Regions from separate parts of the Streptomyces sp. NPDC059816 genome, predicted to be linked through region 3. Evidence: riboswitches for the same ligand, from Rfam matches in the RefSeq annotation. Region 3 holds a riboswitch; each other region holds the start of a gene.
What was found. A riboswitch is a leader RNA that binds a small molecule or an ion and turns the genes downstream of it on or off. The one in region 3 is predicted to bind cyclic di-AMP.
Positions count from the first base shown of each region.

Region 1 (4,164 bases), on a different contig from region 3:
CATCGACCCGCCGGACCACACCCGGCTGCGGCGTCTGGTCTCCAAGGCGTTCACCCCGCGTCGGGTGGCCGCGTTCGCGCCCCGGGTGCAGCAGCTGACGGACCGCCTCATCGACGGTTTCGCCGAGCGCGGCGAAGCGGACCTCATCCACGAGTTCGCGTTCCCGCTGCCCATCTACGCCATCTGTGACCTGCTGGGCGTGCCCGCCGAGGACCAGGACGACTTCCGGGACTGGGCGGGCATGATGATCCGCCACGGCGGCGGCCCCCGGGGCGGTGTCGCCCGCTCGGTGAAGAAGATGCGCGGCTATCTGGTGGAGCTGATCCACCGCAAGCGCGAGACCCTCGGCGAAGCGGGCGACGACGACCTGATCTCGGGTCTGATCCGCGCCTCGGACCACGGCGAGCACCTCACCGAGGGCGAAGCGGCGGCGATGGCGTTCATCCTGCTGTTCGCCGGGTTCGAGACCACCGTGAACCTCATCGGCAACGGCACCTTCGCCCTGCTCACCCACCCCGAACAGCGGGCGCTGCTCCAGCGGTCGCTGGCCGAGGAGGGGGAGGGCTCCCCGCTGCTGGACACGGCGGTCGAGGAGCTGTTGCGGTTCGACGGCCCGGTGGAGATGGCCACCTGGCGGTTCGCCACCGAACCGCTGCGCCTGGGCGGTCGGGACATCGAGCGGGGGGACCCGGTGCTGGTGGTGCTCGCCGCGGCGGACCGCGACCCGGCCCGCTTCGACCGGCCCGACACCCTGGACCTGACCCGGCGCGACAATCCGCACCTCGGATACGGCCATGGAATCCACTACTGCCTCGGCGCGCCACTGGCCCGGTTGGAGGGCCGCGCCGCGCTGGTCACGCTGCTGCGCAGGCTGCCTGACCTGCAACTGGCCGCTGCTCCGGAGGAATTGCGGTGGCGCGGCGGCCTGATCATGCGGGGCCTGCGGACGTTGCCCGTGCGGTTCGCCCCGGCCGCCGTGACCAGCAGTGGTGACGTCAGATCAGTTCCGTGATGCCTGCGTGATCTGCGCTGCATTGACTTGTGACAGGCGTTCGACTCCGGCTACCTTCACGACGAATCGGCCGCCCCCAGCCGCCGTGTTCGGTCCTGCTGTCGTACGAAAGGCCACCGCATGCTCTCCGGGAACGGTCGTCATCGACGCCCCCGACAGGCCCCCCCTCTGGTCGTTGCGGCCGGGGTGACCAGCTCCGCGATCGTCCTCCCGCTGCTCGGTGCGAGCGGTGCGACCGCGGCGGAGGCAGCGACCTGGGACCGACTCGCGGAGTGCGAGAGCGGCGGCGCGTGGAGCGCGAACGACGCCAACGGCTTCTACGGCGGTCTCCAGCTCACCCAGGAGGCGTGGGAGAAGCACGGCGGGCTCACCTACGCGGTCAGCCCCGACCAGGCCAGCCGGTCCCAGCAGATCACCGTGGGCGAGCGCATCCTGGCCGCGCAGGGACCCGCCGCCTGGCCGGGGTGCGGCGAAGCCGTGGGCCTCGTCAAGGGCGGCCCGGCGGCGGCCGTCGACCCGGGCGTTCCGTCCAAGTCCGACAAGGGCAACAAGGGCAGCGCGGTCATCGACACCGCCCCGGGCGGGGTGGCCGCCGGCAAGTCGGACGCGTCCCGTTCCACCGCGGACCGGCCCGCGTCCCAGACCCCCCGACCGGTGGAGACGACGGAACCCGGTTCCTCGACCTCGCCGAGCGCTTCGGAGGGCGCCTCCGGTTCCGCCGCTCCCTCCGACGGCGCCACCTCCCCCGGCGCCACGGGTTCTTCGGGACCCTCGGACTCCGCCGACCCCTCGGGCTCGTCGAGTTCCTCCCCGTCGTCCGAGGCGTCCCCCGGCGAGTCCTCGTCGAGCAGCGACCCGGGAGACGGGACGCCCGGTACGGGTACCGGGAGCGAGTCGGGTCTGCCCGGCTCGTCGTCCCCCTCGCCCGGCGCCTCCGACGCGACCACGGGCGCATCGACGGGGACGGAGGCGAAGGACGGTTCGGGCCGTCACCGCGGCGCCCCGGCGGCCGAGGAGGCCGTCGCCTCCCGGGAGGGCGACAGTGCGGCGGAGCACGCCTCGCGCAGCAGTGCATCCCGTGACGAACTGGACAAGTCGTACACGGTGCAGTCCGGTGACAACCTGTCGGCGATCGCCGACTCCCAGGGCGTCGAAGGGGGTTGGTCGACCCTCTACGACGGCAACAAGGGCACCGTCGGAACCGACCCCGACCTCATCCTCCCTGGCCAGAGCCTTGACCTGGCGCCCGAAGCGCCCGAAAAGAAGCAGTAGTTCGCTCCTTAATGTCCGTTTTGAGGTGTGGGGCGGAAGTGAGACATGGGTCTCATCAACCCGGCTGAGCTTTGAGTTTCCGCCCGCCCCATGCCTACGGTCAGGGCCGTTCGCCAATGCGGGCACCGACCTCCGTCACGCCGAATCCTGCCGACGGAAGTTCGGGAAAAGTCGACGCGTGAAGCGCCGTGGGCAGGAGCGGGGGACCCAAGGTAAGTGCCGGACGGGGTCGTTCGGGGAGTCGATCGAGACTCCCCGGGAGGCGACCGGACGGCTAGGGGTGGAGCCGCGCGCTGGACGCGCGGCCGGGCACTCACTCGGCCCGAACCCGACAGCTCACCTCGTATGGCGTCGGTGAGGGGATGTCTTCATGCTGCTTTCCGGTAAGGGCAAGCACCGCAAGCCCAGCAAGGCCACTCGTATCGTCACCCTCGCGGGGGTCACCGGAGCGGCCGTCGCCGCCCCGCTGCTGACGGCGACCAGTGCGTCCGCCGCCACCGCCGCCGAGTGGGACCGCGTCGCCCAGTGCGAGTCGGGCGGCAACTGGTCCATCAACACCGGCAACGGTTACTACGGCGGCGTCCAGTTCTCCGCCTCCACCTGGGCCGCCTTCGGCGGAACCAAGTACGCGCCCACCGCGAACCTGGCCACCAAGGCCCAGCAGATCGAGATAGCCGAGAAGGTCCTCGCCGGCCAGGGCAAGGGTGCCTGGCCGAGCTGTGGCGTCGGCCTCTCCAGCGCCCCCTACGGTGGCGGCGCCGCCGAGCAGCCCAAGCCGCAGACCCAGCAGCCGCAGCAGAGCGCCCCCGTGCAGCAGGCTCAGCCGAAGCAGCAGCAGCCGCAGCAGACCGAGCAGCGCGCCTCCCGTGCCGAGGACCGCGCCCCGGCCGCCCCGGCGCAGCCCGCCAAGCCGGCCGCGCCGACCAAGACGGTCGAGACCCCGACCGGCAAGAAGGTCGCGAAGGGCGACGGCGAGTACAAGGTCGTCAGCGGCGACTCGCTCAGCGCCATCGCCGAGGCCGAGGGCGTCAAGGGCGGCTGGCAGAAGCTGTACGAGCTGAACGACGACATCGTCGACGACGCCGACTTCATCTACCCGGGCCAGCAGCTCCACCTCTCCTGACCCCCACTGAACCGGTAGTCCCCTCCGGGCCCGACGGGCCCCACGGGACCACTCCCGGCTCCGGCCCGCCCCGGCCGTGAGCCGCACCCCCGGTCCCGGGCCGCGCCCCGGCCCGGCCGGGTACCCGTCCCCTCGGGTCAGTCCGCCCCGGTGCGCCGCCCCCGTGCACCGGGGCGGCGGTGCGTCCCCGGCCGGCCGGGTCCGACCGGCCCCGCGTTCCGTCGCGAACGGGGCCGGGCCCCGGAGCTCAGGTGAAGGACCCCGAGCACATTTGTTTGCCGACGGAACAATTTGGTTTCCGTTTGTCCACGAGCCGGGCGGCCGGGTGGCCGAAGTCCCGGGGGCCGTTAGGCTCAGGGGCGGCGGGGCCACCGGCCCCGCATCACTGCGTCACATCCCAGAAGGAGATGCTCGTGCCGTCCATCGACGTCGTCGTAGCCCGGGAAATCCTGGACTCCCGAGGCAATCCCACGGTCGAGGTCGAGGTGGGCCTCGATGACGGCAGCACCGGCCGTGCCGCCGTACCGTCCGGCGCCTCCACGGGCGCCTTCGAGGCCCTGGAGCTGCGTGACGGTGACGCCAACCGCTACGGCGGCAAGGGCGTCGAGAAGGCCGTCCTCGCGGTCATCGAGCAGATCGGCCCGGAGCTCGTCGGTTACGACGCCACCGAGCAGCGCCTGATCGACCAGGCCATGTTCGACCTGGACGCCACCCCGGACAAGTCCTCGCTCGGCGCCAACGCCATCCTCGGCGTCTC
Region 1 is NZ_JBHWIQ010000003.1:331,489-335,652, reverse strand. It holds gene ACFV88_RS06295 (cytochrome P450) at 1-1,012, shown strand, start outside; gene ACFV88_RS06290 (transglycosylase family protein) at 1,199-2,284, shown strand; cyclic di-AMP (ydaO/yuaA leader) riboswitch at 2,459-2,650, shown strand; gene ACFV88_RS06285 (transglycosylase family protein) at 2,655-3,407, shown strand; gene eno (phosphopyruvate hydratase) at 3,821-4,164, shown strand, end outside.
Region 1: linked by a shared signal. The riboswitch ahead of ACFV88_RS06285 (transglycosylase family protein) and the one ahead of ACFV88_RS34690 (peptidoglycan DD-metalloendopeptidase family protein) in region 3 are both predicted to bind cyclic di-AMP.

Region 2 (4,164 bases), on a different contig from region 3:
TTCGACCGGGGCTGGATCACCCGGGTCGACACGAGCCGCGCCGTCGCCGTCACCGCCGAGGGCCGGGACGCACTGCGCCGACACCTCGGGCTGGACACCGCGGCCGGTCCCGTCACCCCCGCCCCGGGCTGAGCGGGCTCAGGCGGACGCCTCCGTCAACAGGGAGAGTTCCGCGTCCGTCAGCTCCAGGTCCGCCATCGCGAGGAGAGCGGTGAGCTGTTCGGGGGTGCGGGCGCTCGCCAGCGGAGCGGCGATGGTCGGGCGGGAGGCCAGCCAGGCGAGGGCGATGGTGGCGACCTCGGCGCCGCGGTCGCGGGCGACCGTGTCGAGGGCGGCGAGCACCCGCTGACCGCGCACGGTCGTCAGATGGGCGGCCGCCGAACCGGACCGCGCGCTGTCGACGCTCGCTCCGGGCCGGTACTTGCCGGTGAGGAAGCCGGAGGCGAGGGCGAAGTAGGGCACGGACGCGAGCCCGTTGCGGGAGGCCACCTGCTGGAGGCCGCCCTCGTAGGTGTCCCGGGAGACCAGGTTGTACTCGGGCTGGAGGACGGCGTACCGGGCCAGGCCCTCGCGGTCGGAGAAGTCGAGGGACTCCTGGAGCCGTTCGGGGGTCAGGTTGGACGCAGCGACGGCGCGCACCTTGCCCGCGGTGACCAACTCGTCGAGGGCGGTGACGATGTCCTCGACGGGGACGGAGAGGTCGTCGAAGTGCGTGTAGTAGACGTCGATGTAGTCGGTGCCCAGCCGGGTGAGGGACGCCTCCGCGGCGGCCTTGATGGTGGTGGGCGACAGGCCCTTGTAGGCGGGGTGGGCGCCGACCTTGGTGGCGACGACGACCTCGTCGCGGTTGCCGCGCGCGGCCATCCACCGGCCGATCAGGGACTCGGACTCGCCGCCCTGGTTGCCGTCCGCCCAGACGGAGTAGGAGTCGGCGGTGTCGACGAAGTTGCCGCCGGCGCCCGCGTAGGCGTCGAGGACGGCGAAGGTCTGGGAGGTGTCCGCGGTCCAACCGAAGACGTTGCCGCCGAGGGCGAGCGGGAAGACATCGATACCGGACGGGCCCAGCGGGCGCAAAGTGCTCATGGCCCCAGTCAACACCGTGACCCCCGCGGCCCCTTCCCGGGGACCGGCGGCCCTGACATCGGAGGGTGAACGCCAGGACCGTCGGCACCCGGACGTGGGGGATGACCCGCCTCGCGGCCGTGCGTCGCACCGGACGTGGGCGGTGCCCGGCCTCGGTGGGGGACGGGGGTACGGGGTGTGCGGGCGGGGTGCGCCGGAGCGCCGGACTTTCGTCCGGCGCCGCCCGGCCCGCGCCACCGCGGCCCGCCCGTCGACCGGTTGACTAGAGGCTGAGGCCCTTGCCGCGCAGGTAGGCGGCCGGGTCGATGCCCGCGCTGCCGCCGCCGGGGTGGACCTCCAGGTGGAGGTGGGCACCGGTGACGTTGCCGGTGCCGCCGACGCGGCCGATGACCTCGCCGGTGGTGACCTTCTGACCGACGCTCACACCGATCGACGACTGGTGGGCGTACCAGAGTTCGGTGCCGTCGTTGAGGGTGAGGACGGTGCGGTAGCCGTACGAACCGGACCAGCCGGCCTCGGTGATGGTGCCGCTGCCGATGGCCTTCAGGGGGGTGCCGGTCGGGGCGGCGAAGTCAAGACCCGTGTGGGAACCGGAGGACCACATCGCGCCGGACTGCCCGTAGGTCGAGGTCAGCGTGTACGAGGAGAGGGGGAGGGAGAAGCTCTTGGCGAGCTTGGCGATGCGTTCCCGCTCGGCCTTGGCCTTCGCCTCGGCCGCCGCCTTCGCGCGCTCGGCCTCCTTCTTCTTCCGCTCGGCTTCCTTCTTGGCCTTCGCCTCGGCTTCCTTCTTGGCCTCGACCTTCGCCTCGGCGGCGGCGGCGTCCTTGGCGGCCTTCTCCACGGCGGCCTTCTCGGCGGCGGCGCGGGTGGCGCTGTCGGCCTGGTCCTGCTGCTGCTCGGCCTGCTGCATGATGCGGGCGCGCAGGGCCTCGCCGGCGTCGGTGGTGCCCTGGGCGGTGTCGGCGCTGGTGACGCCGGCGCCGGTGAGCGGGGCGACGGCGGGTGCGGCGGCCTGGGTGGCGGTGTCCGCGGAGGAGTCGCCGGGCATGATCGAGCCGATGTCGGGCATCGATATCTTCACGGCCGGCTTGCCGCCCTGCGCGGTGGCGATGCCGCCCGCGCCGACCGCGGCGATGACGCCGACGCCGAGGACGGTGGAGCTGCGGGCGAGTCCGCCGCGCTGCTTGGCGACGCGGTGCCGACCACGAACGGGTCGGACGGTGTCGGCGGTCGGGTTCCAGACCTCGTGGGTCTCGCCCTCGGTCACATCGGGTCCGAAGACCCGGCCGTAGGGGGAGGAGGAGGCCCCGTCCTCGGCCGATTTCGGCACGTAGGGAGCTTCGGGGGCAGGCCGATTGGACGCCACTGAGGCGTACTCCTTTCCTTCCTTCTCGCCTACCGGGTTAGCTGACGGGTTCGGAGCAGGAAGGTCTCCTACGGGCGTCCTTGGGGAAAGGCTGCCCGATTCACCCCATGGTGGTGGTTCCCCGGTTCCCTTGCGGAATTCGGCGCGTGCGCACGGCGCCGACTCTGGTGACGGCTGGGACGACCGCGCTGCGTTATCGAACGTTAATAGACCCGGGGGCCGGATTCCAAGCGTTTCCGGTTGATCGTTCCGGCCGACGGCCGGGACTTATCGGGACACGGGCGGGCGGAACCGGGCGAGTTGACAGTTGGACAATATTCCCCGACGCAGAGAACTTTCTCTGACGGTGGCTCAGTTGTTATCGCCGGAGAGGGGTCCGTCACGGGGTGTGAGTGAGCGGCCCGGGCGGGGTGACGATGTGACAGGAGTGGCAGGAGTGGCGTGCCGGGTGTTCAGGGCCGGCGGACCGCGAGCAGCGCCAGGTCGTCCTCCGAGCCGCCCCCCGTGTGCTGGACGACGTCGTTGATGACGACGGCGAGCAGGGCGTTCGGACCGGGGAAGGTCCGGCCGCGCAACCGCGCCACCGGGTCGTAGAACTCTCCGTGCGCGTCCCGCGCTTCGGAGAGTCCGTCGGTGTAGCCGAGCAGGGTCGTACCGGAGGGGAAGGGCGCCTCTTCGCAGCGGTCGGGCCACACCCCGAGGTCGGCCATGCCCAGGGGCAGCGCCGGGCGGCGCGGGTCCAGGACGGTCAGGGAGCCGTCCGGGGCGAGCAGCAGGGGCGGCGGGTGCCCCCGGTTGAGGACCCGTACGACGTCCTGCCCGTGCGGGAGTTCGGCGAGGACGGCGGTGGTGAACCCCTCGAAGTCGTCGACCCCGCGCCGACGGGTGCCCTCCCGGGCCAGGGCGCGTTCCAGCCGTCGGGCCACGGCCTCCAGGGTCGCTTCCTGCTCGGCGGCCTCCCGGAACGCGCCGATGAGCACCGCGACCGCGGAGACCGCGGTGATCCCCTTGCCCCGCACGTCACCGACCACCAGCCGGACCCCGTGCGGGGTGTCCTGCACGGCGTACAGGTCGCCCCCGATGGACGCGTCGGCCTGCGCGGCCTCGTAGCGGGCGGCGACGTCGAGGCCGCCGATCCGGTCGGCGGGCTCCGGCAGCACGGCCCGCTGGGCGGCCTCCGCGATCTCCCGTGCGGAGGCGAGCCGGGCGTTGCTGCGCCGGGCGAGGCCGTTGATGACGACGGCGAGCACGGACACCGTCACGATGGTCGCCAGGTCGGTGATGGCGTCGGCCCGCGCCAGACCGCCGTCCGCGGACCGCTCGCCCACCGAGGCGGCGCAGGCCATCAGCCCGACGGCCACGGTCCCGCGGCGTCCGTAGAAGGGCGCGGCGGCCAGCGGTGCGGCGGCGAAGAGGGGGGAAGCGGTGAGGTGCAGCGGGGTGAGCTCGTCGTAGAACAGTCCGATGACGATCAGCAGGACGGGCAGCACCCGCACGAACCAGCGGCCCCGGCGAGCGGTCCGACGGTGCCGGCCCGTACCGGGCACCGGGTCCGGTACGGGGTCGGGCGCCGCCTCCGGTACGGGTTCGGGCACCGGGTCGGGGGACCCGGCACCGTCGGTCGGCTCGCCTCCGTGGCCCACGTACCGTCTCCCGCCGCCTCCGTGCCCGTCACCGCCCGCCCCCCAGGTTCGCCCCGCCGGGGGCCCGGAGCG
Region 2 is NZ_JBHWIQ010000007.1:19,662-23,825, forward strand. It holds gene ACFV88_RS11375 (ArsR/SmtB family transcription factor) at 1-132, shown strand, start outside; gene ACFV88_RS11380 (aldo/keto reductase) at 139-1,083, opposite strand; gene ACFV88_RS11385 (M23 family metallopeptidase) at 1,346-2,449, opposite strand; cyclic di-AMP (ydaO/yuaA leader) riboswitch at 2,461-2,604, opposite strand; gene ACFV88_RS11390 (PP2C family protein-serine/threonine phosphatase) at 2,902-4,092, opposite strand.
Region 2: linked by a shared signal. The riboswitch ahead of ACFV88_RS11385 (M23 family metallopeptidase) and the one ahead of ACFV88_RS34690 (peptidoglycan DD-metalloendopeptidase family protein) in region 3 are both predicted to bind cyclic di-AMP.

Region 3 (4,164 bases):
CGTGCCGACGGACGAGGCCAGATCGGCGACGGCCCGTTCGAACCGCTCGGCCACCTCGTCGGGGTCGGTGCCCGGTCGGATGATGTCGTTGCCGCCCGCGCTGAAGGTCACCAGGTCGGGCGCGAGTTGCCGGGCCCGGGGGATCTGCTCCTCGACGATCTGATCGAGGAGTCTGCCGCGGACGGCGAGGTTGGCGTAGCGGAAGGTGGGCTCGGGTAGCCGGTCGCCGAGGAGGACGGCCAGCCGGTCGGCCCATCCCACGAACGTACCGTCGGGGCCGGGGTCTCCGACACCTTCCGTGAAGCTGTCGCCGACGGCTGCGTAGGACCGGATGTCGTCAAGGGCGAGGAATGTCGACTCTGCTGTCACGTCGGCCCATTTTTCACCTCCCCACGTGACCTACGCCACCGTAATAATGCGCCATTGGGGCTTGACGGCACGTGATAAAAGCCATGCGACTCATTTCGTCGAGTCGGGAATAGCGGTTCCCCCGCACCGCTCGGCACCGCTCGGCACCGCTGCCGACATGCGACGCGGGGCCGTATCCGCCGATACGGCCCCGCGTGGGCTGGTGCGGCCGGTGGCCGCGGGGGTCAGATCGCGACGCCCTTCGACCGCAGGTAGGACAGCGGGTCGATGTCGGAGCCGTAGGCCGGGGAGGTGCGGATCTCGAAGTGCAGGTGCGGTCCGGTGCTGTTGCCGGTGGAGCCCGCGGTGCCGATCTGCTGGCCGCCCGAGACGGACTGGCCGGCGGAGACCCCGAGCTGCGAGAGGTGGGCGTACTGGGCGTACTTGCCGTCGGCGAGCTGGATGACGACCTGGTTGCCGTAGGCGCCCGCCCAACCGGCGGAGACGACGGTGCCGGGACCGACGGCCTTGAGCGGGGTACCGGAGGGGACGCTGAAGTCGACGCCGGTGTGGTAACCGCTGGACCACATGCTGCCGGAGGCGCGGTACGGCGTGCCCACACCACTCGCGACCGGCAGCGTGTAGCCGCCGGCGCTCGCGGTGGCGGCCGGCGCCTGGGCCGCGACGGGCACGGCCTTCGGGGCGGCGGGCTTCGGGGCGGCGGGGGCCGCGGGGGCCGCCTGCTCGGGCTGCACGGCCTTGGGCCCGGTCGCCTCGGGAGCGGCGGCCTTCGGCTCAGCTGCCTTCGGTTCGGCGGCCTTCGGTTCGGCGGCCCGGGGAGCAGCGGGCTTCGGAGCTGCCGGCTTCGGCGCGGTGGCCGTGGCTGCGGCCTTGCCGCCGAGGGTGAGCTTGAGGCCGGGGGTGATCAGATCGGGGTTCGATCCGACGGCGGTCCGGTTGTCCTGGTACAGCCGCTGCCAACCGCCGCGCAGGTCCTGGTCGTCAGCGATCTTCGACAGGTGGTCGCCGACCTTGACGGAGTAGGTCGTGAGCTCGGCGCGCTGCTGCGCGGGCGCCTCGGGGGCGGCCTGGGCCGCCACGGCGACCGAGGTCACGGGGGCGAGCCCGGGGGCGGACTGGGTCGCGGCCTGGGCCTGGGTGGCGCCGATCAGCGGCAGGGCAAGGGCTGCCGCGCCGCCGGTTCCGGTGATGGCGATCGTCCGGACGAGCCGGGCGGACTTGGGGCGGCGGTGCTTTCCCGTCGCGGGCATGGTGCGTTCCTCTCCGGCGCCTACGAGGTGAGCTGTCGGGTTCGGGCTGGAGCTGCCCGGCCGCGCTCGCGCGGCTTCACCCCGAGCCGGTCCGGTCGCCCGGATGCGGCGTACTGCGTGTGGGTTCCCCGCTCCTGCCGATGTCGGGTGGTGAGATGGGGCTACCGAGCGGCGGCAGGACTAGGCGTCCGCCCGGAGTGAGCGTGACGCTAAGCGAGCGGCAACGGCCCGGACAACCGAGCACCCGTCAGCGGCCTGCGGTTTCTTGATCCTCGCCGTCCGTTCCGGTCACCCTGCGTCGATGGCGGCAGGGTGACCGGATGCCAATTCCCGGGCCGGGGCGGGCAGCCGGCGAACCGGTGATCACCACCCACTGTGACGACTATGATCCCGGTCACGACGCATGCCCCTGGGGCGCCTTATTTCATGGCCAGTTACATCAAAGCCACTCAATCCGACCAAAGGCGCAAATCACCCTTTCACTGGTGGATTCCCTCATGCATGACATGACTCGGGATCACCAACAAAAGCCCTCGTGCAGGGTGATTGTCCGAGCAAGTGATGTCGTATCGTCTGAAGCGCCCCGCCGACGGACGGCGCCGGCGGGGGATTGGGAGGAGCCCCCGTGACGCAGCAGATCCCGTCCACCGAGCCCGAACTGACCGGCGTGCGCAACTTCCGTGATCTGGGTGGTCTGCCGACCGCGGACGGCAGGCGGGTCCGACACGGGGTGCTGTTCCGCAGCGGCCACCTCGCCCACGCGACCGACGAGGACCGTCGGTACCTGACCGGGCTGGGGCTGCACACGATCTTCGACTTCCGCAACGACGCCGACCGCGGGCTCGACGGCCATGACGTGGAACTGCCCGGCGTGCGCAACGTCAACCTGCCGCTGAGCGACCCGGCCGACGGCGCGGAGTTCTGGCGGATGGTGCGCCGGGGCGACCTGGCCCAGCTCCGTGACCTCCTGGCCGGGGGGCGGGCGGTCGAGCAGATGGTCACGTCGTACCGCGTGCTGATCGAGGAGCGGACCGCGGAGCACGCACGGGTGCTGCGGGCGGTCGCGCAGGACAGCGTGCCGGCGCTCATGCACTGTGCGGCGGGCAAGGACCGGGCGGGCCTGTCCATCGCCGTCACCCTGCTCGCACTCGGCGTCGAACGGGACGCGATCGAGGAGGACTACCTGAAGTCCAACGCCGCGCACCGCCGGTACCGGGTGCAGCGCAGCGCGGACGCGGTCGACGGGTACGCGCCGGAGGTGATGGAGCTGCTGAGCCCGCTGTTCGACGCCCGCTCGGAGTACCTGGCGGCGGCCTTCGACAGCATCGATCGATGTTGGGGCGGCACGGACGCCTACCTCGCTCGGGCCATCGGGCTCACGCCGGACCTGCGCGACCGCCTCCGGTCCCGTCTGCTCGACTGACGTCAACGCCGGGCTCCCGGTGCACCGCGGGGCGCGGGCACCGGGAGCCCGGCGCGTCCAGCACCGGGGTACCGGACCCGGGGCGGATCAGCTCACTTGGCTCCGACCTCGAACAGCAGCCAGATGAAGGCGGCGACGAGGTGGCCGACCGCGACGTAGATGAGCAGTCGGATCCAGATGCTCGGCGGCATCTTGTCCTCGATGCGCGGGCGCCGGACCGGCTCGACCGCCGGGGGCGCCGCCGGGTCGGTGGGGGGAAGGGGCTCGGTCATCGGAAGTCTCCCGGGGTGTGGACGTCCGTCGGGCCTAGGCACAGCGCGGCGGTCGGGCTCTGCAACAAGGTGTGCACGAAGAGGAGGTCGGTCCCGTCCTCGTCGGCGGCGCCGATCCGGTGCGGGGTCAGCGAGTCGAAGTGCGCGCTGTCGCCGGGCGCGAGCACATGGGTGCTGTCCCCGAGTCGCAGCCGCAGCCGTCCGGACAGGACGTACAGCCACTCCTCGCCGGGGTGCACCCGCACGATGTCGCCCTGGGTGCCGTACGGCACTCGGACGCGCAGGGCCTGCATGCCCCGGCCGGGGGCGCCGGCCTGCCAGTAGGTCCAGCCGCCGGCGCGGGTGGGTTCCATGGTGGCGGACTCGACGATCGCCTCCCGGTCGGCGACGGTCTCGCCGAGCAGTTCGGAGACGGTGGTCCCGTAGACACGGGCGAGCGACAGCAGCATGGGCAGCGAGGGCTGCCGACGGCCGGTCTCCAGTCGGGACAGATGGGCCGGGGACAGCCCGGCCGAGGCGGCCGCGGCCTCCAGCGTCAGTCCGGCGCCCCGCCGGCGCTCCCGCAGTCGGGGGGCCACGACGGGCAGCTCGCCACCGGGGCCACCGGCCGGGTCGGGGGACCCGGCGGTGGGCTGCGGCTCCTCGTGGGGAGTCGACTCGGAGGGGTTCATGTCATCGATTGAGCCAGAAAAATGCCTCCCGGGCAAATCTCTTGCCTGGGAGGTAAAAGTCGAAGGTCAAGAACCGCACGACGCCCGGCCGGGCCGCGCCTCCCCCGCCCGGGCCGCGTCAGCGGTTCGCGACGGCCTGTCTGACCAGTGTCCTCCCGAAGTCCCACATCAGCCCACCC
Region 3 is NZ_JBHWIQ010000046.1:27,861-32,024, reverse strand. It holds gene ACFV88_RS34695 (SGNH/GDSL hydrolase family protein) at 1-369, opposite strand, end outside; gene ACFV88_RS34690 (peptidoglycan DD-metalloendopeptidase family protein) at 594-1,619, opposite strand; cyclic di-AMP (ydaO/yuaA leader) riboswitch at 1,624-1,778, opposite strand; gene ACFV88_RS34685 (tyrosine-protein phosphatase) at 2,245-3,042, shown strand; gene ACFV88_RS34680 (DUF6126 family protein) at 3,135-3,314, opposite strand; gene ACFV88_RS34675 (helix-turn-helix domain-containing protein) at 3,311-3,985, opposite strand; gene ACFV88_RS34670 (aspartate aminotransferase family protein) at 4,104-4,164, opposite strand, start outside.